2 regions of the Desulfosporosinus meridiei DSM 13257 genome follow, and region 1 is predicted to be linked to the other one. Evidence: riboswitches for the same ligand, from Rfam matches in the RefSeq annotation. Region 1 holds a riboswitch; the other holds the start of a gene.
What was found. Region 1 has a riboswitch for lysine ahead of dapA (4-hydroxy-tetrahydrodipicolinate synthase). Riboswitches for the same ligand answer to the same signal wherever they lie in the genome.

Region 1 (12,287 bases):
TCTGCTTATAATGATTATGCTGCGCGGGGTTATGATCTAATCATCGGCCACGGTTTTCAGTTTGGAGATCCGGCAGTTCGAGTAGCTCAAAAATTCCCTAAGCTCCATTTTATGGCAACAGAGGCCAATTCTCAAGCTGAGAATATGGCTTCCTATGTAATGAGCTGCGAACAAGGTGGATATTTGATGGGTATCCTATCTGCTTCAATGTCCAAAACTGGCAAAATCGGAGTCATCGGCGGTATCGAGCAACCATCAATTATCAAGGAACTTGAAGCTTTTAAACTGGGCGCAAAAAAAGTAAACCCTAACATTGTTGTTTATGAAATTTACGTTAATTCATTTACGGATGTTTCTGCCGGGAAAGATGCGGCCCTATCCATGATTGACAAAGGTGCGGATGTTCTCTACCACGTTGCCAACCAAGCGGGTACCGGTGCCATCAAGGCTGCAGAGGAAAAAGGTATTCTGGCTTGCGGAAATTCCTACGATCAGAATTCAATTGCACCTAATACTGTGATGTGTTCCACTGTGTATAATATGCCGACAGTCATCCTGACTGCAGTGGATGCTGTTAAAAATGGTACCTTCAAAGGCGGCATCACTCACTTAGGCATGAAAGAAAAAGTCGTCGATATTTCCCCGTACCATTCCTTTGAAAGCAAGATTCCCGAAGCTACCAAGAAACTCATCGAAGCTACCAAGAAACAGATTACTGAGGGAACACTAACCGTCCCAGTTATTGAGAAATCCACGAAGTAGGCATAAACATTTTGAAGATGTCTCGATGGATCATGTTGCGACTGTCCAGGGACATCTTCTTCTTTTATAGGAGGAGTAATCTATGGCTTTGCTTTCCATGAAGAACATCAATAAATCCTTTTTTGGAAAAATGGCCAATAGCCAGGTCTGTTTCGATCTGGAGCCCGGAGAAATCCATGCCCTCTTGGGGGAAAATGGAGCAGGGAAAACCACTTTGATGAATATTTTGTACGGCATCTATGCAAAGGATTCCGGTGATATTTTCTGGAAAGGGCAAGCGGTTTCCTTTACATCACCCAGAGATGCCATTGCTTTTCAGATTGGTATGGTTCACCAGCACTTCATGTTGGTTCCTACCTTAACTGTGTCTCAGAACATAACCCTAGGGCTAAAAGAGAAGGGATATCCCTTTCCTGACCGCAAAGCTCTTAATGCAACTATTACAGAAGTTGCACAGAAATATGGGCTTCAGATTGATGTTAATGCTTACATCTCTAACCTATCTGTGGGCGAACAGCAAAGAGTAGAGATTATTAAACTTCTCTACAGAGATGCGGAACTGCTTATCTTGGACGAACCCACTGCAATGCTGACTCCACAGGAGACAGAATACTTTTTTGAGGTACTGCGTAAACTGCGGGCGGACGGCCATGCGGTGATCATCATTACTCACCGCATCCCTGAGATTATGAACATTAGCGACCGGGTCACGGTTCTACGAGACGGGTATAATGTGGTGACAGCGAAAACCAGTGACATCAGCGAGCAAGAGTTATCTCGTTATATGATTGGACGTCAACTTCAGATTATTCAGCGGGAGGCTATCATGTCCAACACCGGCAGAGAGGGAATTGCCTTTGAAGAGGTTTCACTGCAAGAAAGGGGCAGAGAGCGGCTTAATTCCCTTTCCTTGCAAATTGCGCCAGGGGAAATCGTCGGGGTAGCAGGGGTTGATGGCAATGGGCAAAAGGAGCTGGTTGAAGTAATTCTGGGCATCCGTAAACAAACCAGTGGGAAGATCAGGATGGATGGGGTAGATATGAGCTCAATGAGCGTACTTGAACGTAAGAAGCTGGGAATTGGCTATATTTCAGATGACCGTCATCAAGACGGTCTAGTGATGGATATGAGCCTAATGGACAATATCCTTTTAAAAACCCACACCGACCGTCGGTTCATTAAGCATGGACTGATCGATACCCACTTAGTGCGGGCAGAGACCCAAAAGGCAGTTGAAGACTATGCCATTAAAACCCCAGGGTTGAATACCCCTCTGCGCTACCTTTCCGGGGGAAATCAGCAAAAGTTGATCTTAGCCCGGGAAATGGCAGGTAATCCCAAAGCTATCATAGCGCATCAGCCCACCCGGGGGCTGGATATTGGTGCAACGGAGTTTGTCCAACAGCAGCTGCTTCAACACAGGTCGAACGGGTGCAGTATTCTCCTCATCTCGGCCGATTTGGAAGAAATTCTTTTACTAAGCGATAGGGTCGCTGTGATTTATCAAGGGTGCTTCATGGGAATCTTCCCTAATAATAAAGAACTGGATTTATCCCAGATCGGACTTATGATGGCTGGCAAAACGTCTGAAGCAAGGAAGGAATCACTATGAAACAGTTTGGAAAACTTCTGTCTTTTCTCGGTATTGCTGTCCTGACGTTATCAATCTCGATTTTGCTCATTCTCTTGGTTGGCAGCAGCGTTAACCAAGCATTCTTCAGTTTTATATCCGGAATTTTCGGCTCCTTCTATTCTGTTTCTGAGGTTATGGTGAAAGCTACTCCGTTGATCCTGACAGGTTTAGGGGTTGCAGTGGGTTCTCGAAGTGGGTTTATAAACATCGGTGCTGAAGGGCAGCTTTATATGGGTGCTATTGCGGTTACTTGTATTGCTTTCTGGCTGAATGATCTGCCTGCAATAGTAATGATTCCTCTAGTGATTCTGGGCGGTTTTGTTTTTGGCGGCATTTGGTCGGTAATTCCCGGTTTTTTAAAGGCTCGGTTTGGGATATCAGAGGTAATTACTACTCTCATGTTTAATTATATCGCTCTAAGTATAGTAGGAATTTTAGTGCGCACTTGGCTCAAGGATCCCGCCACTTCCTTACCTATGTCGGCTTTTCTGCCCGATGGTGCTACACTGCCAGCCCTTATAAGCACTACAAGGCTGCACGCTGGCCTCTTGGTTGCCCTGATTTCTGTTGTCCTTGTCTGGCTTCTGGTTTGGAAAACACCTACAGGCTATGAAATGCGGGCAGTGGGTCTAAATCCCAGGGCCAGTAAGTGCTCTGGTATCTCCGTTTATAAAAACATCATCCTTTCCTCACTGATAAGCGGCGGGCTTGCCGGAATTGCAGGTGTGTGCGAGGTATCTGGATTGCATCACAAGTTGCTTGAAGGTATCTCCCCAGGCTATGGGTATATCGCAATTATAGTTGCGCTCTTAGGGAAGAATCATCCCGTTGGTGTGGTCATCTCCGCCTTGGGAATCGCGGCCCTTCAAGTTGGTTCATTAGGAATGCAGCGTATGGCCGGGGTGCCGACCTCTATTTCATCCATTATCATGGGGGTTGTCGTTTTATTAATTCTGGCCCGTAAAAGTTTATTCCGCCGACTTTTAACCGACGAATAGGAGGATCAAACAATGGATTCTGAAATTATTGCGCTGATTACCATGTATTTAGTAGCCTCTGTCAGGATGGCAACCCCGCTCATCCTAGCGGGATTGGGAGAGGCTGTTTCTGAAAAAGCTGGAATCCTGAATATCGGCGTTGAAGCAATTATGCTATCCGGAGCGTTTTTCAGCTTCATCGTTGCTTTTTTTACTGGTAATCTATTCCTGGGTCTATTAACGGGTATTGTTGGCGGGATCTTAGTCAGCATGATCCATGCTGTGTTGAGTATCCATTGTAAAGCAAACCAGACCATTGCAGGTCTGGCACTTAACTTTATGGTTATGGGGCTGACAAGCTTCCTGTTCTTAATTGTCTTTGGTCAAACAACGACCATTCCAGCTTGCAATATGTTTGGTGACCTAAAAATCCCTTTGCTGGCCAGTATTCCGATCATAGGCCCAGCTCTGTTTAATCAAAACCTATTTGTCTATTTAGCTTTAATTGGCATTATACTAACAGCGATTTTCTTTTATAAAACGGAGTGGGGCATCAATCTGCATGCTGTTGGAGAACACCCGCAGGCGGCGAATTCTGCAGGTCTGAATGTCTTTGCAATTCGTTACTTTGCCTGTTTTATAAACGGTGTATTAGGCGGATTAGGGGGAGCGAGTATAACCCTGGGACAACTGGGGTTCTTTATGGAGAATGTTACCTCAGGAAGAGGGTATATCGCCTTGGTGGCTGTAATCCTAGGACGGCGTAATCCCATCGGGATTCTTGCGGCTGCCATGGTCATCGGATTTTCCCAGGCACTGCAGTACAACCTTCAAACCTTGGGTTTCCCGATTCCGACTCAAGTATTCACCATGTTCCCTTATCTGGTTGCCGTCATCGTACTCTTCTTATCAATTGGTAAAAGTATTGACCCTTCTGCATTAGGTATCCCCTTCGAGCGCAATAAAAGGTAGCGACGATTTTTGAAGAAATCTGCACTAACCATTAGAAATTATACATAGCCAACATATGTCCGATTTTTCCTTGAGATCGCAAAGGTTAGTTAGGATAATAATATTTCTGCTCCTGAATAGGTCGAAAAACTACGGGATTGTCTGATGGGCAATTGATAGATATAATGACCTTAGCACAGGAAAGGAAAAGGCTATATGAAAGAAACTCTTAGCATTGGCGAGATAAGTGCTTTATTTCATTTAAATGTCCAAACACTCATCTATTATGATTCAATTGGGCTGCTAGTCCCCATTGAACGGAACCCGACCAACGGCTATCGCAAATATCGATTCGATCAGATCTATAAGCTGGCCACCATACGTTATCTGCGTCGCCTAGGTTATTCCCTCAAGGAAATTCAGGCTTCTTATTTAGAATCCCGTGATATCGATTCTAACTTGGAGCAGCTAAAAAAGCAGTCAAGTATCATCAGAAAAAAAGCAGAAAACCTGCTTAATACTGACAGGGCAATTCAGCAGAAAATTCATTTCATCGAACAGGAATTGCCCAATGTAGACATTGAGTGCGTTTCAATTAAGGCATTCCCCGAGAGGTTCTATTTTCCTATAGGAGGAGAAGAGCTGCTCTATGGGGATGATTGGTTCTATCTCAATCCAACGGTGGTGTTTTACAAAAACGATTCCAAATATTTTGGTGCTTATCTCTTTGACGATGGAGAAAACACAATCCTGCAAAAAGAAACGTCTGATTCTCTGCGCTTTCCTGTTATACCCGCCGGGCGCTATCTCTGCGGGTATCATCAGGGTGCTTATGAACACATCTACGCAAGTGCCCAGCGGATTCGTGAGGCGGGTGGAGATTTAGATCTTGCTGATATAACCATAAACTTTAATATCATTGATCAATTTGTGGAACGAGACAACAGGAACTACATTACTGAAGTGCAAATCCCGATTATCGACAGCGAGGAACATCGGGAGCTTTTATTAGGGATTTGAAAATCAGGTCATAGTAGATTGTGTAGATCATTGAAGCCCTGTCTAGCAAAGACGGACTTCTACCGGAGTGCCTATGGTTATCCCGTCTTCAGAAACTATCGAATCATAAGCCAGGATAGTCACTCCTTTTTCACTGGCGAGCCTTAAGGCTTTTGTGAATTCCGGATCCCTTATCTCAAAGGGGGTAAAATAGTTTACGCCTTTCATTTGAATGAGAAAGAAGATGAACCCTGCATACCCTTCTTCAACAGCTTTGATCATTTCATAAATATGCTTGCAGCCTCTCTGAGTAGGAGCATCTGGGAACATGGCAATGCCTTCAGTTTCAAGGGTTACACCTTTTACTTCAATGAACCCTCTTTGATCGTTGCTTTCAAAGTATAGATCAAATCTAGAATTACCGTAAATAACCTCTTTGGAAAGTTGTGTAACTTCGCGAAATTCCTTAATTTTCCCCTCATTGATACCATCAAACACCACCAGATTGGGGACTTGTGAATCGATATTGATCAGAACATCTCCCTTATAGCTGGCTATAAGGGAGTACTTCGTCTTGCGCCCTGTATTTTTTGCTTCTTCCAGAATTACCATAGCTCCTTCTTGGAGTATCTCTCTGCATCGCCCGGTATTTTTAACATGGACAATTTCTTCATTATTGTCTACTATTACGTGAGCAATAAATCTATTAGGCCGTCTTATAAATCTTGCAATTTTAACAGATGAATACTTCAATGTTTGCACTCCTTTTATTCATAAGCCATAGCCTGTCTAAAACTTAATTTCATGACAAGATTGCCGCCCATTGTAAAGAATAATATAGAGGATGGGATAGTTAATCAATTGTCATACTTAGAAAGCCACTTGGAAAATTCAAGGGCATTTATTTTTTCAGCTGTTAGGCCATCGGACTTGCTGGAAGCCAAGAATACAATGGGTTCTACCATAACTCTTGGGCGTAGAAGAGGGGATTTGATTTGCCCCCTAAGATCTTCGGGAATCATCCCCGTATCAGTTGCTCCGCCAGGAAGCAGCATATTAACGGATATTCCATATGGGAGGAGATCCTCGGCCATAATGTAGGACAGTGACTCTGCACCGGAGCCGGCAGGGCCGTAGGGGATAAAGCCTGTACGCCTCATGGTTTCTTGATTCATCGTAATGTTGATAATTTTCCCATGTCCCTGGCGGATCATCAGGGGGGTAAACCCTCGGGCCACAAGAAAATAACCCGTAAGATTTGTGTCAATTAAATTTCGGAACCCCTCAGGGGTAACTTGAAAAAAGGGCAGGGGTTCAATCAAGAAGCGCTTATTTACTGTGCGCATCCCAATTCCGGCGTTATTGACTAAAACATCAAGCTTTCCCCAGGTTCTTTGTACCCATTCCACTGAATCCGCTATCGATGTTTCCGAGCGAACATCCATAGGTAATCCGTATACATCCAAACCGGATGATTTAAGTCGTTTGACTTGATTATCCAGTTTCACGCCCGGTCTGGAAGCTAAGGCAACCCTAGCCCCTGCACGAAGAAGCCCTTCTGCCATTGCAAGTCCAATACCACTTGAGGCACCGGTGACAACGATACTGATTCCCGCTAAGTCAGTATTGGAATTTGAAGTATTAGTGTTTGTCATCTTATTCCTCCTAAATGTGCTATGAGTATAATACCGAAATTTTAAAATAAATACTATCAAGAAAACGAGGCTGGTGCCTGGCCTGCAGGAGAAGGCTGCCGCTTTTGTTCATCAAAATTGGTCATGATAGCGTTAAGGAGGTATAGTCATTTTGAAGAAAATCCTATTTAGATTAGCAACAATCCTGCAAATTCTTTTCATTATAATAGCCTATCTAATTCAAACATACTCAGTGAAAAAGATGGGAGTGATGCGATTCGTTGTTTATCTAAACAACACCTGGGAGGATTTGTACCCCATTGATGAAATTCTACATATTGGGGTCAGCATCTTAGTGATATTTACGATTATTACCCTTATTGTGTTTATTAAAATGATAAAAAAGAGTTCTGGTTTAGGCAAAGAGGCTGTCTCCTTGGTCGTTTTCCTAATTATCATTACACTGGCAGCTACTATTTTCACTATCGGCTTCTCAACAGAAGACTATCGCTCCTATTACTTTATCAGCTTCATATTGGCAATCGTCAACTTGATTCAAAACATTAAGATTATAGGATATTTAAAAAAGTAGGAGCCTCGGAATTGATCAAGGCCCGGAGGATTAGAACTGAAAAGCAAAGAGAGTCGACAGCTTTTGCTATCAGACTCTCTTTAAGCTATTAATTATTTTTTATAGTTAGCTGACGCTTCTTCGGGAGTAATGGCCTGAACCGGATTCTTTTCATCCATCTGCCATACGAACCAGCCGTCGTCATACAATTTAATATTTTTCCAACCATTTTCATAGGCCATGAGCCAAGGGATAGTTGCTCTCCAACCGGTTCCACAGTAAAAGGCAATTTCATTATCTTTTGTTATACCTTGGTCAGCCCACATGGCTACCGCCTTGTCAAAGTTGATGAATGTTCCGTCTTCATTGAGGTAGTCAGTTTCATCATGTCCCCAAACTGCACCTTTAGGTTCGCCAGCTCTTTTAATGTAACTATAGCCGCTTTTCTTACCTGTAAATTCATCTAAACTCCGAATACTTACTAATCTAAAGTTCTTGTCTTTTGCCAGCTTATCTTTTACTTCGTCAGTCGCTAAAACATAGTCCGGATGGGCAGGTATAGTTACCCCAAAATCTTTCGCTGTTGCTTGAGCAGTTTCTATACCGTCCTTAGTTGGATACCCGGCTTTTTTCCAAGCGTTCAATCCACCATCGAGGACCTTGACATTTTCAACTCCAGCCCAGATACATACGAATGCGACTCTCGCTGCACCTGAGTCTGCACCATAAACGATTACATTAGTATCTTTCGTTATACCATAATTTTTCATTACCTGGGTAATTTCCGCGCCTGTTCTGATATCCCATTTCTTTTCTTCTTCGATTTCATCTGTATTTAGATGGATCGCTCCCGGAATATGTGCTTCTGTGTAGGCTTTATCTTCGCTAACCTGGCCCCAAGCGGCCTCAATAATTACATAATCTTTTGATTCCGGTTGTTTACCATCAATGACACCTTTTACCCAATCTGCGGACACAAATACCTTTGTCTTTTCGACTGCCTTAACCGTCGGAGTTTCTGCCGCAGGCTTTTCCGGTGTAGTGGTGGAACTACAGCCAGTTGCAAATGTTGCTACCATCGCAATACAAATAAGGACAGTAAGTAATTTCTTTTTCATTAATGTTTTCTCCTCACAAAATATTTAGTTTAAACCTTTATATTGTACAAAATAGCGGCTCTCTCGATAAAATAATAACTGCAGATTATCGGAGAGAATATCGATTTTCACCCCCATATTCTTAGAACTATAGATCTACAGTTCAAGAAATGAATATAACCAAGCTAAATGTTATCATCGATAGCTGGTTATGTAAATATACTATCACCATATATCTATGTAATAGATTTGCAAATGCTTATGAGTGCGACAATATGGCGTTAATCAATGGGATATGTTGGTAAATTTAACAAATAGGCCATTGCACTCAGGGGTGATTTTCGCTATAATCTAACTAGTTGAATACCTGAAGATAGAGGCGGGTCAAACAAAAGTAGCTAAGATGAGGTTGGAGAGATACCTATGATCCTCAGCGAAAGGGGATGGCTCCGAAGGGTGGAATTTCTCTTTAATTCCATGCCTGGTTCCCGGATTAAGAGTCCTTGAACTGTCACCGTATCGCGGTGAAGTGCTATCGTTTTGTGTGCATTATTTAATTTTTATTAATTTTGTTTAGAACAAGGCGTCAGCTTAATCTGCGCCTTGTTTTTATATTATGAACAAAAAATGCACCTGTATAATAAGGGGTAAGGAGTGGGAATATGTCATTTGGAAGAATTCTTACAGCAATGGTTACACCTATGAACGAGGCTTTAGAAATTGATTATAAAGAAGCGGGGCGTTTAGCTTTACATTTAGTTAAGCATGGTAATGATGGGATTGTCGTCGCGGGGACAACCGGGGAATCCCCGACAATTTCATCTGAAGAAAAGCTTGAATTATTTAAAGTCGTTAAAGAAGCCGTAGGCTCGCGGGCTGTCGTTATTGCCGGGATCGGCTCAAACACCACAGAAGGAAGTATAGCATTAGCCAAAGAGGCAGCCGCAATTGGAGTAGACGGGCTGATGGCAGTGGTACCCTATTACAACAAACCTTCTCAAGAGGGCTTATATCAGCATTTCCGAAACATAGCCGCAGCCACTCCGCTTCCCTTAATGCTTTATAATATCCCGGGCAGATGTTCGGTGAATATGCTCCCGGAAACCGTGCTCAGACTGAGCAAAATCCCCAATATAACAGCGCTTAAGGAATCCAGCGGAATGATGGATCAGCTCAGCGAACTAAAGCGCATTCTACCTGAAAATTTTGCTATCTATAGCGGGGATGACTCCCTAACTTTGCCTATGCTGGCTTTGGGCTCCACTGGTATCGTCAGTGTGGCCGGACACGTGGTTGGTGACGAAATGAGAAACATGATCGACTCCTGGTTTGCCGGGGATACTCAAACAGCTTTACAATGGCATTTGAAGCTAACTCCCTTGTTTAAAGGGATTTTCGTAACCGCCAGCCCTGTACCGATTAAATACCTGTTGAAGTATCAGGGGATTAATGCCGGGGGAGTAAGACTTCCTTTGGTCGACGCTGTAGAAACCGAAAAAGCATTTCTCGATGATTTATACCTCCGAATTAAAGGTTAAAATGACAAGTATTTCTTATCGTACAAAACTGTAATATTATACTTTAATATAATAAGATTTTATTATAAAATAGGATAGATCCCAAGGTTGCTACTAAAGCGGCATCATCGGAGGATGAAATAGATTTTGGGGCTTTTTCTGGGTTAAATTTTAATAAAAATATAAGGAGAATAAAATGGGGAAAACAATCGCTGAAAAAATATTTGATGCACACAGGGTGAACATGCCGTTTCCGGATACCCATGTCTTAAAACTGGATAGAGTTTTCTGTCATGAAATTACCACCCCCATTGCCATCACGGATCTTATGGCCAGGGGAATGGACAGAGTCTTTGATCCTACGAAAATTAAGGCAGTCATCGACCATGTCACACCTGCCAAAGATTCTAAAACTGCTGAGCAGGGAAAGATTCTTCGGGATTGGGCGAAAAGACATGGTATCAAAGACTTTTTTGACATCGGGAGAAATGGTGTTTGCCATGCAATATTCCCGGAAAAAGGATTCGTAAGACCCGGCTATACAATTATCATGGGAGATTCACACACCTGTACCCATGGAGCTTTTGGAGCTTTTGCTGCCGGTGTCGGGACTACTGACCTTGAAGTAGGGATACTTAAGGGTATCTGTGCCTTCCATTTCCCCAAAACCATTAAATTTGTGCTTAATGGCAGCTTAAAGCCGGGGGTTTATGCCAAAGACCTGATCCTTTTTATTATCAAAGAACTGACAGTAAACGGGGCAACAAACATGGTCATAGAATTTACCGGACCGGTGATCGAGGGAATGTCCATGGAATCACGGATGACATTATGCAACATGGCCATTGAAGCCGGAGGCACTTGTGGCATATGCTACCCAGATATGACAACCGTTGAATACCTCTGGGAATTCATTCAAGACGAATTTGAAACTAAAGAAGACGCTTTGCTGGAATACTCAAAATGGACTTCAGATGCTGATGCTGCATATGAAAAAGTCTATGAATATGATGTCTCAACCTTAGAACCAATGGTTACTTTCGGATACAAACCAGACCAAGTAAAACCAGTCAAGGAAATGTCTCATACAAAAATTGATCAGGTGTATATAGGAAGTTGTACCAATGGTCGTATAGAAGATCTTAGAATTGCTGCTAGTATCATTAAGGATAAGAAGATAAGCGATGACGTAAGGGCCATTGTAAGCCCTGCAACCCCGGCTATTTATTCCTTGGCTTTAAAAGAAGGTCTAATTGAGATTTTCCAAGACGCAGGTTTTTGCGTTACAAACCCAACCTGCGGAGCTTGTCTTGGCATGAGTAATGGGGTTCTAGCTAATGGTGAAGCCTGTGCTTCTACCACAAACCGAAATTTTAATGGCAGAATGGGGAAGGGCGGTACTGTTCATTTGATGAGTCCTGCTACTGCTGCAGCTTCAGCGATTGAAGGAAAAATAACCAACTCACAATTGTATAAAGCTTGAAATATCGGAGGGAAAGATGAAAGAATTTAGCGGAAAAGTCTTATTCTTGGATAGAAGTGATATCAATACCGATGAAATCATTCCGGCCAAATATCTTACTGAAATTACCAAGGAGGCCTTGCAACCTTATTTATTAGAGGATTTGACACTTCCTGGATTTAACAATAAAGAAGATATTCAGAACAAAACTGTGCTTGTAACAAGAGCCAATTTTGGTTGCGGGTCTTCCAGAGAGCATGCTCCCTGGGCCTTAGAAGTAAACGGAATCAATGTGGTGATAGCTGAGAGCTTTGCCCGGATCTTCAGACAGAATATGTATAACTGCGGTATGTTAGCAATTGAATTGCCGGCTGATAAACTAAACTATCTTTTTGAGAACTACGCGGGGAAAGACACTTTAATAACAATTGACATTGATCGTAATAAGATTGTTGTAACTTCATCAGACCAATCAGAGGAAATTGATTTCCAAGTCGGCGAGTTTGACAAAACACTTGTCAAAGAAGGCGGCTGGGTTGGTTACGCTGATTCAAACTATTGATTTCTTAGGTCTATTATTTGTTTTTTAAGTTGAGCCTTTAACCCTGTACAACCCTTTGGTTTTGCAGGGTTTTTTATTTTACCCGTGAGTGCAGAATACGGAAAAAGTAAGAATAACCTTTT
Region 2 (12,287 bases), 710 kb from region 1:
AGTTCTCGAGTAAGGTCATACAAAAAGCAAATAAGCATATTCGCTATAACTTCAGAAGGAGGGAGAGCCATGGGGGATATGATTTTGGGCGGCTTTGTAGCTATAGGTCTTTTAATATATCTAAGTTACACACTGATGAAAGCGGAGGAATTGTAATGATGAGTAACGATTTTATTCAACTGATCGTGTTTTTTGTAGTGCTCTTTGCTTTGGCCATTCCGCTTGGTCTGTATATGGCTAAGGTATTCCAGGGGGAGAAGACCTTTTTGGATCCGATCATGGGACCGTTGGAAGCGTTTATCTACCGAATATGTGGAATTGATGCCCAAAAGGAAATGAATTGGTGGGAGTATGCTTTATCCCTTTTGGTCTTTAGTTTTGTTGGTCTTTTTACTCTATTTATCCTTCAACTGGGTCAAGGGTACTTGCCTCTTAACCCACAAGGGTTTGGAGGACTGAAATGGGATTTAGCCTGGAATACAGCAGTGAGTTTCACAACTAACACCAACTGGCAGGCCTATGGCGGTGAATCTACAATGAGTTATCTGAGTCAAATGGCTGGCTTAACGGTTCATAACTTTGTTTCGGCTGCCGCCGGAATAGCTGTTGTGGTCGCTCTGATACGGGGTTTAAGCCGCCACCAAGCTAAAACAATAGGTAACTTCTGGGTAGATCTAACTCGTACTATATTGTGGATACTATTACCGATATCCTTGGTGGGAGGAATGTTATTAGTTTCGCAAGGGGTGATTCAAAACTTATCTCCCTATCTCACAGTCAAAACTCTTCAAGGAGCGAATCAGACCTTAGCTATGGGGCCGGTGGCCTCTCAGGAAGCGATCAAAATGTTAGGTACCAATGGTGGCGGATTCATGAACGCTAACTCGGCTCATCCTTTCGAAAACCCTACCCCCTTTAGCAATCTTGTAGAGATGCTGTTATTGCTGCTTATTCCGGTAGGCTTAACGTTTTCCTTTGGCAAGATGTTAAAGGATGCCAAGCAGGGGAAGGTCATCTTTGGGGCGATGTTGATTTTGTTGGTCTTAACCCTAGGCACGACCTATAGTACCGAAATAGCGGGCAACCCTTTGGTTAGCAAGATTGGAATAACTGGTTCTTCTGTAATGGAAGGAAAGGAAGTCCGGTTTGGAGTTGTCAACTCGGCCTTGTGGGCCACGATAACCACTGCGACATCCTGCGGTGCGGTCAATGCTATGCATGATAGTCTTACTCCTCTTGGAGGACTGTCGCCTATGCTTCAGATGATGTTGGGTGAAGTTGTGTTCGGCGGTGTCGGGTCAGGTTTATATGCTATGTTGCTGTTTGTGATTTTGACGGTATTTATAATTGGTCTTATGGTCGGCCGAACGCCGGAATACGTAGGTAAAAAGATAGAGTCTTTTGAGATGAAGATGGCCATCCTGGCTGTGCTTATTCCTTCGGCCTGCATTTTATTAGGCAGCGCCTTGGCTGTGCTAATTACGGCAGGTACCTCCTCCATCCTCAACCCCGGACCTCATGGTTTAAGTGAAATACTTTATGCTTTTTCTTCTGCAACAGGCAATAACGGGAGCGCCTTCGCCGGGCTAAACGTCAACACTGTTTTTTACAATATCATCCTTAGCGTATGTATGCTTATAGGCCGCTTTAGCCCAATTGTGCTGGTTTTGGCCATCGCGGGTAGTATGGCCGGCAAAAAAATAACCCCAGCTGGTGCTGGGACTTTTCAGACAACGGGAGGCTTATTTTCCGGTCTCTTGGCAGGTGTGGTTTTGATTGTGGGAGCCTTGACCTTTTTTCCTGCTCTAGCTCTGGGGCCCATCGTTGAGCACCTATTAATGTTGGCTGGCAAGGCCTTTTAAGGAGGAGTGAGCAAACTATGAGTACAAGTTCAAATTTTAACCGTTCAATCTTAGCAAGGGCTATTAAAGAATCATTTGCAAAATTAAATCCTCGGGTCTTATGGACTAATCCCGTCATGTTAGTGGTAGAAATCTTGGCGGTATTGACCACTTATTTTACCCTTAGAGATATTGCTTTGCAGTCTAAAACATTTGGATTTGACGTGCAGATCGCAGCCTGGTTATGGATTACTGTTCTTTTTGCCAATTTTGCAGAAGCTCTGGCTGAGGGAAGAGGGAAGGCACAGGCTGATTCCCTTCGGAAAACAAGGAGTGAAACCATCGCTAAAAAGTTGGTCAGAGAAAAAGTAGAAAATATTTCTGCTTCGCAATTAGCTAAGGGTGATATCGTTCTTGTTGAGACAGGGGAGATGATCCCTGGCGATGGGGAAATTATTGAGGGCATTGCTTCCGTCGATGAAAGTGCGGTCACCGGGGAATCTGCTCCCGTGATCCGGGAATCGGGCGGTGACCGCAATGCCGTCACCGGCGGCACTAGGGTTCTGTCGGACTGGATCAAGGTGAAGATTACAGCCAATCCGGGTGAAACGTTTCTAGATCGCATGATCAGCCTGGTCGAAGGGGCTAAGCGTCGGAAAACTCCGAATGAAATAGCCTTAACCACATTGTTGCTCGGTTTGACCATTGTCTTCTTACTGGCAGTTGCTACTTTAGAGGCTTATGCCATCTACTCCGGAGCAACGTTATCCATCCCTGTGCTTGCTGCTCTGCTGGTTTGTTTGATCCCTACCACCATCGGAGGCTTGCTCAGTGCTATTGGTATAGCCGGAATGGATCGTCTGTTAAAGCGAAATGTCTTAGCAATGTCCGGCCGGGCAGTGGAAGCGGCTGGTGATGTGGGGGTATTGCTTTTGGATAAGACCGGAACTATTACCCTTGGGAACAGGATGGCCACGGAATTTGTACCCGCTCCAGGTGAATCACCGGAAAAGTTAGCCGATGCCGCCCAATTGTCATCTCTCGCGGACGAGACCCCTGAAGGCCGAAGTATTGTAATCTTGGCCAAGGAAAAATTTAACCTAAGAGAACGAGACATCACTGATTTAGGAGCAAATTTTGTTCCCTTCAGCGCCCAAACCCGGATGAGTGGGGTTGATTTACAGGGTCGTGAAATCCGCAAAGGAGCTATGGACACAATTGAAAAATACTTGCGTGAAAAAGGGGGAGAAATGGCCCCTGAGGTGAAAGCAGCCATTGAGGGGATCGCTAAAAAAGGTGGCACTCCGCTAGTTGTGGCAGAGGGAAATCAAGCTTTAGGCGTCATTTACCTTAAAGACGTCGTTAAGGGTGGAATTAATGAACGGTTTGCTCAACTTCGCCGCATGGGTATTGCGACAGTGATGATTACCGGGGATAACCCATTAACTGCGGCCGCAATTGCTGCCGAGGCCGGGGTGGATGATTTTCTGGCGGAGGCAACACCGGAACAAAAACTAAAACTAATTAGAGAGTATCAAGCTAAAGGCCAATTAGTGGCTATGACCGGGGATGGAACCAATGACGCTCCTGCCTTGGCCCAGTCTGACGTAGGAGTGGCTATGAACAGTGGCACCCAGGCAGCCAAAGAAGCCGGCAACATGGTGGATCTGGACAGTAACCCAACAAAACTTATTGAGATTGTGGAAATCGGAAAACAGTTGTTAATGACCAGGGGATCGCTGACAACCTTTAGTATCGCAAATGACATAGCCAAGTACTTTGCGATTATCCCAGCTTTGTTTGTAGTGACCTATCCCGAATTAGGTGTGTTAAATATTATGGGACTAGCTACACCTCAAAGCGCCATCCTCTCAGCGGTGATTTTTAACGCGTTGATTATCGTTGCCTTGGTGCCTCTAGCCTTACGTGGGATTGCCTACCGTCCTTTGGGAGCTAATGTAATCTTAAGGCGCAATCTCTTAATCTACGGTTTAGGTGGTCTAATTGTTCCCTTTATTGGAATTAAGCTGATTGACATGCTGCTGGTTATGCTGGGTTTAAGCTAGAACAGAGGCCGGAAGCCAGAGTCTATTGTTTAACTTGGGCTTGAATTACGATAATCGAATAGTCTTGGATATTTGGGAAGGGTGTGAATATATATGTTTAAAACAATGGGCAGGGCCTTTATGTTGTTGCTTGTATTGACCTTACTAACAGGGATCGCCTATCCTTTAGTGGTGACAGGCCTATCGAAAGTCATTTTTCCTAAACAAGCTGAGGGCTCTCTTGCATATAAAAATGGTGAACCTATAGGTTCTCTCCTAATCGGACAAAACTTTAGCGATGCACGCTATTTTTCTGGTCGTCCCTCAGCAGCAGGCAAGGATGGATACGATGCAGCCAGTTCAAGTGGTTCTAATTTAGGACCAACGAATAAAGCGTTTTTAGACTCTGTAGCCCAACGAGCAGAAAAGGTGAGAACAGAGAACGAGTTATCTGCGAATGCTTCCGTTCCTGGAGACTTGATTACAGCTTCAGCTAGCGGCTTGGATCCACATATTAGTCCAGATGCTGCTCAAATTCAAGTAGCTAGGGTAGCCAAAGCCAGAAATTTAAGCGTTCAACAGGTTCAGGCACTTGTAGACCAGTATACTGAGGGTAGGCAGTTCGGATTTTTAGGTGAACCACGGGTAAACGTGTTAAACATAAACATCGCTTTAGATTCTTTATAAGTTGGTGATGTTAAATGAAAAAGGAGAAACGAATAGACCCCGATGAGCTGCTGGCCAGCCTTGAGAAGGAGGGTCTCGGGAAACTTACGATTTTCCTGGGAGCCGCCGCCGGGGTCGGAAAAACCTATGCTATGCTCGAAGCAGCTAAGGAAAAGTTGTCAGAAGGAATGGATGTAGTTGTGGGTTTGGCAGAAACTCACGGGAGAGCGGAAACTAAGGCGCTGCTTGAAGGGTTACCCGTAATTCCCACAAAACCTCAGGATTATAAAGGCAAGACTTTTTATGAAATGGACTTAGATGCCATTTTAGCAAGACGTCCCCAAATTGCCTTGGTTGACGAACTTGCCCATACCAATGTAGCAGGCTCCCGGCATAAAAAACGTTTCATGGATGTTCAAGAATTGTTGGCAGCTGGAATCAATGTATATACTACTTTAAACATCCAACACTTAGAGACTCTAAACGATATAGTAGCTCAGATCACAGGAGTAACGGTGCGGGAAACTGTTCCTGACCAGATCTTAGAAACCGCGTTCCAAATCCAACTTATTGATATACCTCCTGAAGAGTTAATTCAACGACTTAAAGATGGTAAGGTCTATGTCGCCGGACAGGCGACCGAGGCCTTGAAAAACTTTTTTCGCCCAGGGAATATTAATGCGCTAAGGGAGTTAGCCCTTCGTTATACCGCCAAAAAAGTAGATCGCCAACTGGAATCTTATATGCGGGTCCATGGAATAGCCGGTCCCTGGCCCACTGGGGAAAAGGTTTTAGTATGTATAAGTGCCAGCCCTTTTTCAGCTAAGTTAATTCGTGTAGCCAAAAGGATGGCGGCAAGTCAAAATGCGGAATGGTTTGCGGTACATGTGGAACCCCACCTGCACCGCCTTTCCGGAAATGAAGCTGATAGGGATTCTATGGCCAAAAACCTTCGTTTGGCAGAACAATTAGGTGCCGAAATCATTGGTCTTACAGGGGATGACATAGCCGAAGAGATTTTGCATTTAGCTGCAAAGCGCAATGTATCACAGATAATTATTGGTAAACCGGAGCATACTCGCTTTTGGACTTTTGTCCACGGTTCGGTCGTTGACAAAGTGATACGACATAGTCAAGGTATAAGTATTCACGTTATCCCAGGGAGTCAACAAGAAACAGGGCAAAGAAATTACCCTGCAGAAAGGGTAAAGAAAAAGGGGATCAGTCCTCAATTAGTGCATTCTTCATCGGTGCCTTATATTTTAGCGCCTTTGCTAATGACATTGATGATTTCAATTATTACCCCCATAAGTTCCTTTCTTGGAATCGTAAATATTTCGATGCTCTTTCTCCTACCTGTCTTAATCAGTGCTGCCCGCTGGGGAAGACTTCCTGCAGTTATCACAGCAGCTATGGGAGCGATAACCTTGGATTTCTTTTTCGTTCCGCCTATTTTTACGTTTACTGTTGCTGATATCCGTTATGTGCTAAGTTTCGCGATCTTTATGCTGGTGGGCATCATTACGGGAACTCTTTCTGATCGCTTGAAGAAGCAAATCAATTATTCACGGCAGCGAGAGAATAGGGTTTCGGCCCTGTATGCTCTAAGTCGGGATATTGCAGCAGTGAGTCAATTAGATGATGTGCTGGAGAGTATTGTAAATAATGTTTCAAGCACATTGGAGGGGCAAGTTGTATTGCTACTGCCCAATGAAAAGGGAAAATTAGTATTGCAAAGAGACTCGGGATTGAATAACTTCTTAAATGATAGCGAGTTGGCAGTTGCTAGTTGGGTTTTTGATAAAGGGCGAAAAGCGGGGAAAGGAACGGAAACTTTAGGTGCTGCTACGGCTTTGTATTTGCCCCTGAGTACAGAACAGGGAGTTCAAGGGGTTCTGGGTATTTGTTTTAATACAACAGAAGTGCAATTCGACTCAGAGCGTATTCGCTTATTAGAGGCTTTTGCCGGGTTAACTGCTATGGCAATTAACAGGATCAAATTGTCAGAACAGGCGAGGCGAACCCTATGCCAAAGTCATAGTTGTTACTAATAAATAAACATGAGATCATCCATAGTACAACTTCAAAAAAGTTTCTAGGAAGAAGGATCTCGTACTATAGTCAAATGCACTACATGTAGTAGAAAAAGGACAGTAACGAAACTAAAGTTTCTTACAGTCCTTTTCTACCTTCTATCCTTCTAATTTATTACTAGCTAGAGCTGAAAAATTCGCATAGTAGCACACAAAAAGTATTGATGAATGATCTATAGAATTTTTATGTTTTATTTATGCTTTACATACAAATATTTCAACAATTTTTATGGGGCTTAGAACTATAATAAGGCTGTAACGAACTATGCGACAATCGGTGGCCTTTCACGATAAGCAAATGGTTTTTAACAAAAGAGACTAGTACAGTGAGTCTGTTTGGAAATAAAGAGAATTAAGCAGGATGATTTTTATGAAGTATGAGTTTAAGCTAAATTATCCAGAGGATAAAGTAATTGATATTAACGTATCCTTTTGGTCCGGGGCGGTTAATATCAATTTTGATGAACTTAATATAATTCGGCAATCAAATCTTAATGAATATAAAATTCAAATTTCAAAGGATAGTTTTCGATTCTTAAAAATTAAACGACAGTTATTTGGACTCGATCCAATACCAAAAATCGTATTGGATTCAGTGGAATTTGATCTGGCTCAATCACTTCGCTGGTATGAATATCTTTTATGCTGCATTCCGCTAATATTGATATCCGGTGGGGCCATTGGAGGTTTTATTGGACTTATGGGGATGCGATCGAATCTTTGGTTAATAAGGAATAATAAATATCCGACATACATACGAATTTTTATGATATTTTTAATAGGTTGTTTGAGCTTTTTAGGATATAAGGAGCTATCAAGAGGTATAGCAACTGCAGTAAGATTAATCAGATCTTGAATTTATACTGATTACCTTTTATAGCTCTTTATTCCTGCTTCAACCTCCGCTGATAGTACAAAAAGATCGGTAGAGGAATTACAATCCAACCAAAACTCTTAATCAGGCTATTCAAAGCACGCTCACGGGCTCGAATCTTTTCCTGACTAACAAGGATTTGATAATCTTTTTGTAATTCTTCTTCGCTTTTCTCTTCGACTTTTTGCTGAGGTTGTTTGGGGTCGCTATACTCTTGAGGAACAACATACCCTCTCTTATATTCCTCATATGTCATATAGTAACTTGGAGGTGAAACCAAGTCAGCCACTGCCATAAAGGAAGCGACACTTCCCCCAATGGTCATCATCAAGGTGGCAAACAAAATAAGATACGTATACACCATCTTAATCATCTTTTTTCCCCCTTCATCTTGATAGACAGGATCTATATTTTTTTGTCGTGACCGAACTGAAAGGACGACTGCAACAATCATAAGAAGCACCAAAACGAATAGAACGATTCCAAAAATGCCGATAAATCCTACTGCCAATTCCCCTCGCCTCCTCTAATCTGTAGTTTGATGGAGATAGCTCGTATATACGTTTAGACGTAGAAATTACTGTCTATCTGACATTTATTATAGCATAAACAAAGAAGCTCTTCTCCCACTTACTGCAAGCTAAAGTGTGAAGCACGTCACACCTTAGCCCATTTTAATTGTAGTATAATGGTTAAGGGTGTTTTTTATGAAGATTGGAATTTTAGTGCGTGAAGAAACCATGCAAATTTGTACGGGAAAGGGCTGTCTTAACGCTTTTTTTCAAAGAAAGGATTCCTTTGCCCGATATACTGAAGAACTAGAATTACTAACGTTTACTCACACTGGCGGTGATTTAAATCGCAAGATAAAGAATATGATTCAAGCCGGGATAGAATCTGTACACCTTTCTTCCTGCTTGAGAGCAAGGTCACCAGACTATGACGCGTTAATTAAAGAGCTATCTGAGCATTTTACTGTTGTAGGATATACCCATGGTCCAGAGGTAAGGACTAAAGATAAAGCAATTAATGATAATGATGGAACTTCAAGCTGACAGCTGAAAAGTTATTTTTGGAGTCCTATTTTTTTTGTCCTCATATCCATTTTGATCTCCATAAGGTAAAATACTAGAGGAAATCGAGACCAGCCTAGCTATATCCGTGTTAATCTGAAACTTTTATGGTATTATGAAAAAACATAGCAGGAGATACGAATCTAATCCGTAGTAGATTTTTAATTATAGGAGGACATGTTATGAAAATTTCCAAGAAAGATGCCTTGACTTGGTTTGAATTCTTTGCAATATTGCCAGAGGATGAGGAAATTATGACCAAGCAACAAGAAATCATTTACGCAACCTTTGCCCAAATTGAGGCAGCCATCGATCATAGAAATGATATCTTAATGTCGGAAATCAGAGGCCTGAAAACTTTGGAGAATAGAACTTTTTTTGTGGGAAATGAAAGCAAGTTCCCCAAAGGATGTCGTTCTTGTCTCTTGGGAACCGGTTTGAGTGCCATCAGGAAAACGAACAAATGTAACTTAGAGTGTAAGTTCTGCTATCATTATGGAGAACTGGATGAAATTCCACCGGTTGGCGAAGGTATGTGGGAAATCGGAGACACAAAATTTTATGAGAAGGACATTGATTTACTTCTTTCCATCCAACAGAAGCCCACGGGTATTTCCTACGTTTATTTAGAGCCATTCATGGAAATTGAAAAATACTATCCGATTATCAAGAAATTCAGTGCTGCAGGGATTCATCAACATCTCTATACAAATGGCACTTTAGCTAGGTCAGAGACCTTGAAAGCTTTAGGTGAAGCCGGTCTTGACGAGTTGCGTTTCAACCTGGGGGCCTCAAATTGTTCAGACAAAGTGATTAAAAATATGGCAATAGCGAAAAAATACATCAAAAATGTAGGTATTGAAACGCCAATGACTCCGGAGTTCTTCGAAACCTTTTTCCGGAAGAAGCAAGCAATCTTAGAGACGAAACTCGATTTTATCAATTGCGCAGAATTGCACCTAAATGCCAATAACATAGACAATTATGACGGGGAAAACATGTATATTTCCAGACATGGCTATATATCCCCCATTTGGAGTCGGGAATTAACTCTGAAATTCATGAAAACAGCCGTTGAAGAAAGCTGGGATTTAGCAGTTCATGATTGCTCAAACTATACGAAATTTGCCAGAGGTTTAAATTTTAGTGGCAATGAGGGTAGGTGGGTCGGATCCAGTAATTATACCTGTGCGTTTTTCAGGATACCCTACGAAGTGTTTTTACCCATACTGCGTGATGACAGTTTCAAGTTTTTGAGTGAAGAGGAATTGCCTGTCGGCTATCGACCAGGAGAGCTGGTTTTTTAATCCTCGGGATGAGCTCAAGCTGTGCAAGAGACTTATGCGCTTAAGCATAATCACTCTTCTTTGGCCAAAGGACTTGTATTTCTAAACAACCATGAAGCAAAACCCCACCAGCAAAGAAATAAAAAATAACCCGGTAGGGGGTAGAACCAGTTAACGAAATCGAATAGTCCAACATTATGTACGATATATCCGAAACCAAGGCTTATACTGGCCCAAGTTAAGATATAGGGATACCTGAAAGACTTTTTGGCGGGTAAAAAATAAAGAAAAATCATAACAGTAACCGTCCAACACAGTGGAGACAGGGCCATCATTTTCAAAACATAGAAGATGCTTAGGTTCTTAAACCACATAATACCTAGTATGTTTTGAAGTAAACCAACTGCTATTATATCCCCTAACCCGCCGATAAGAATTCCATAGATAAAGTATTCTTTATATTTATTTTTAGGGATAAAAATTAATGTTAAGAAATAGGTCATGACTAGAAATATAGGGTAAAATAATAATGTTATTACTTCATCCATGCTTTCTCACCTCCAATTTTATAGGCATTTTATTTATTTGCTTAATAAGTAATTTTCATTCAGCTTATACGGGTTATGTACGCAACCTAGTTATTCTTAGCTTTAGATGGAGTTTGCCTAAGAGGTTCGTCAAATTTAGGCTTGACAAATATAGCAATATATGAATATTCTTAATAAGAATTGATAGAGGTGCATCGTACAATCAGTACCCGAAGTTGTTAAGGTTTACGTAAGACCGTAGCTTTGGTGAAAGGTGTAGATGCCGAAGTCGGTCTCAATTACGTGGGGACAGGGCTGGTTGAACAAAATAAGATTTGTTTAACTGTCGCGTTTGCGGAGAGCTATCTATCTTACAGTATGATTGGAAAATCATATGGGTAATTTAGTGGCTGAATTCCGTATCAGCTATTTTTTTATAGAGGGAGACGGGGATAAACATGAAAAAGAAGACTGTTTTCAAAGGTATTGCCACTGCTCTCATAACTCCTCTGGACGAAACAGGAATTAATTATGAGCAGTTTGGCAAATTGATCGATTGGCAAATTGAAGAAAAGATTGATGCTCTGGTGATTTGTGGAACCACAGGTGAAGCTTCGACCTTGTCTGACGCTGAGCATAGAGCTGCAATTACATTTGCAGTTCAGCAAGCTAAAGGCAGAGTGCCGATCATTGCAGGCACAGGCAGCAATGACATCGAATACGCCCATGATCTCACTAGTTTTGCCTGCGAAGCAGGTGCGGATGCAATGCTTGTAGTTACCCCATATTACAACAAGGCAACGCAAAAAGGCCTAACTAAAATGTTTACACAAATTGCCGATAAGAGCACAAAGCCCATCATTCTTTACAATGTGCCTTCAAGGACGGGAATTAATATTGAGTCTGCAACCTATGAGGCATTGGCTGAACACGAAAATATCGTAGGGATCAAAGAAGCAAATGGCAACATTTCAAAAATTGTTGAGACGATGGCGCGTGTCCACGGCAAGCTTGATTTGTATTCAGGCAATGACGATCAAATAGTTCCGCTTATGGCCCTTGGTGGAGTTGGCTGCATTTCCGTGCTTTCCAACATTATGCCGGCACAGACACGTGAGATTTGCACCCGTTTCTTTCAGGGTGACATTGCCGGCAGTGCTGAGCAGCAATATAAGCTTTATGGCATTACAGAGGCTCTGTTTTGTGAAGTTAACCCTATTCCGGTCAAGGCTGCTATGGCAGCTATGGGTTTTTGCAAGGATTACCTAAGAATGCCTCTCACAACAATTGAGGATACAAACCGTGAAAAGTTGATCTCGGTTATGAGGGCATACGGATTAATCGTTTGATGAAGGTGCTGCAGTAGAAAATCTAGTAGCGCAAGAACCTATATGAGAAACCGTGTTAATTAGACCCTGTAAAGTAAGAAATCCCTCCGCTGTAATGGCGGGGGGATATTTGTTTAGGGGAATTTATCTTTTGGAAGTGTAGGCATTGGCTAGGACGAAGGTAGTCCCATTATATTCATATTCTTGGGTAAATCTCGAATTGGCATCTGCCTGTGCTCTTACACTGAAGTTTTCTTGACTCATAATGATTTTGTTGTTAGATAGTTGCCATTCACCATGATCCCCGGCTGTAGCATCCCAAATAATATTGTAGCCATCTATTCCATTCCAAGTTAAAAGTGTTAATTCAGGATAACTTCCGCTTTCACCACTTGTAGTTATTAGGCCTAGGACAGGGAAGGAAATCCCTTCAAGATTAAATAATCTGATGCTGATTGGAAACATAGGATAGTCAAGTTTAGAATCGTTATTACCAATTTGAAATTTTGATTGCTCCTCGAATGATTTGCCATTCCATTGTAAGATAGCAAGTG

Region 2: another riboswitch for lysine. It lies ahead of dapA (4-hydroxy-tetrahydrodipicolinate synthase); the one in region 1 lies ahead of dapA (4-hydroxy-tetrahydrodipicolinate synthase).

The regions. Positions count from the first base shown of each region.
Region 1 is NC_018515.1:2,384,469-2,396,755, forward strand. It holds gene DESMER_RS10945 (BMP family protein) at 1-762, shown strand, start outside; gene DESMER_RS10950 (ABC transporter ATP-binding protein) at 845-2,374, shown strand; gene DESMER_RS10955 (ABC transporter permease) at 2,371-3,393, shown strand; gene DESMER_RS10960 (ABC transporter permease) at 3,406-4,344, shown strand; gene DESMER_RS10965 (MerR family transcriptional regulator) at 4,540-5,343, shown strand; gene sfsA (DNA/RNA nuclease SfsA) at 5,386-6,075, opposite strand; gene DESMER_RS10975 (SDR family NAD(P)-dependent oxidoreductase) at 6,180-6,977, opposite strand; gene DESMER_RS10980 (hypothetical protein) at 7,129-7,548, shown strand; gene DESMER_RS10985 (sulfurtransferase) at 7,641-8,645, opposite strand; lysine riboswitch at 8,991-9,167, shown strand; gene dapA (4-hydroxy-tetrahydrodipicolinate synthase) at 9,287-10,162, shown strand; gene DESMER_RS10995 (3-isopropylmalate dehydratase large subunit) at 10,338-11,624, shown strand; gene leuD (3-isopropylmalate dehydratase small subunit) at 11,641-12,165, shown strand.
Region 2 is NC_018515.1:3,096,174-3,108,460, reverse strand. It holds gene DESMER_RS24945 (potassium-transporting ATPase subunit F) at 70-156, shown strand; gene kdpA (potassium-transporting ATPase subunit KdpA) at 159-1,862, shown strand; gene kdpB (potassium-transporting ATPase subunit KdpB) at 1,880-3,907, shown strand; gene kdpC (potassium-transporting ATPase subunit KdpC) at 4,001-4,573, shown strand; gene DESMER_RS14345 (sensor histidine kinase) at 4,588-6,603, shown strand; gene DESMER_RS22615 (hypothetical protein) at 7,016-7,501, shown strand; gene DESMER_RS14335 (hypothetical protein) at 7,530-8,030, opposite strand; gene DESMER_RS14330 (CGGC domain-containing protein) at 8,227-8,574, shown strand; gene DESMER_RS14325 (radical SAM protein) at 8,775-9,899, shown strand; gene DESMER_RS14320 (hypothetical protein) at 9,950-10,426, opposite strand; lysine riboswitch at 10,603-10,778, shown strand; gene dapA (4-hydroxy-tetrahydrodipicolinate synthase) at 10,864-11,754, shown strand; gene DESMER_RS14310 (hypothetical protein) at 11,878-12,287, opposite strand, start outside.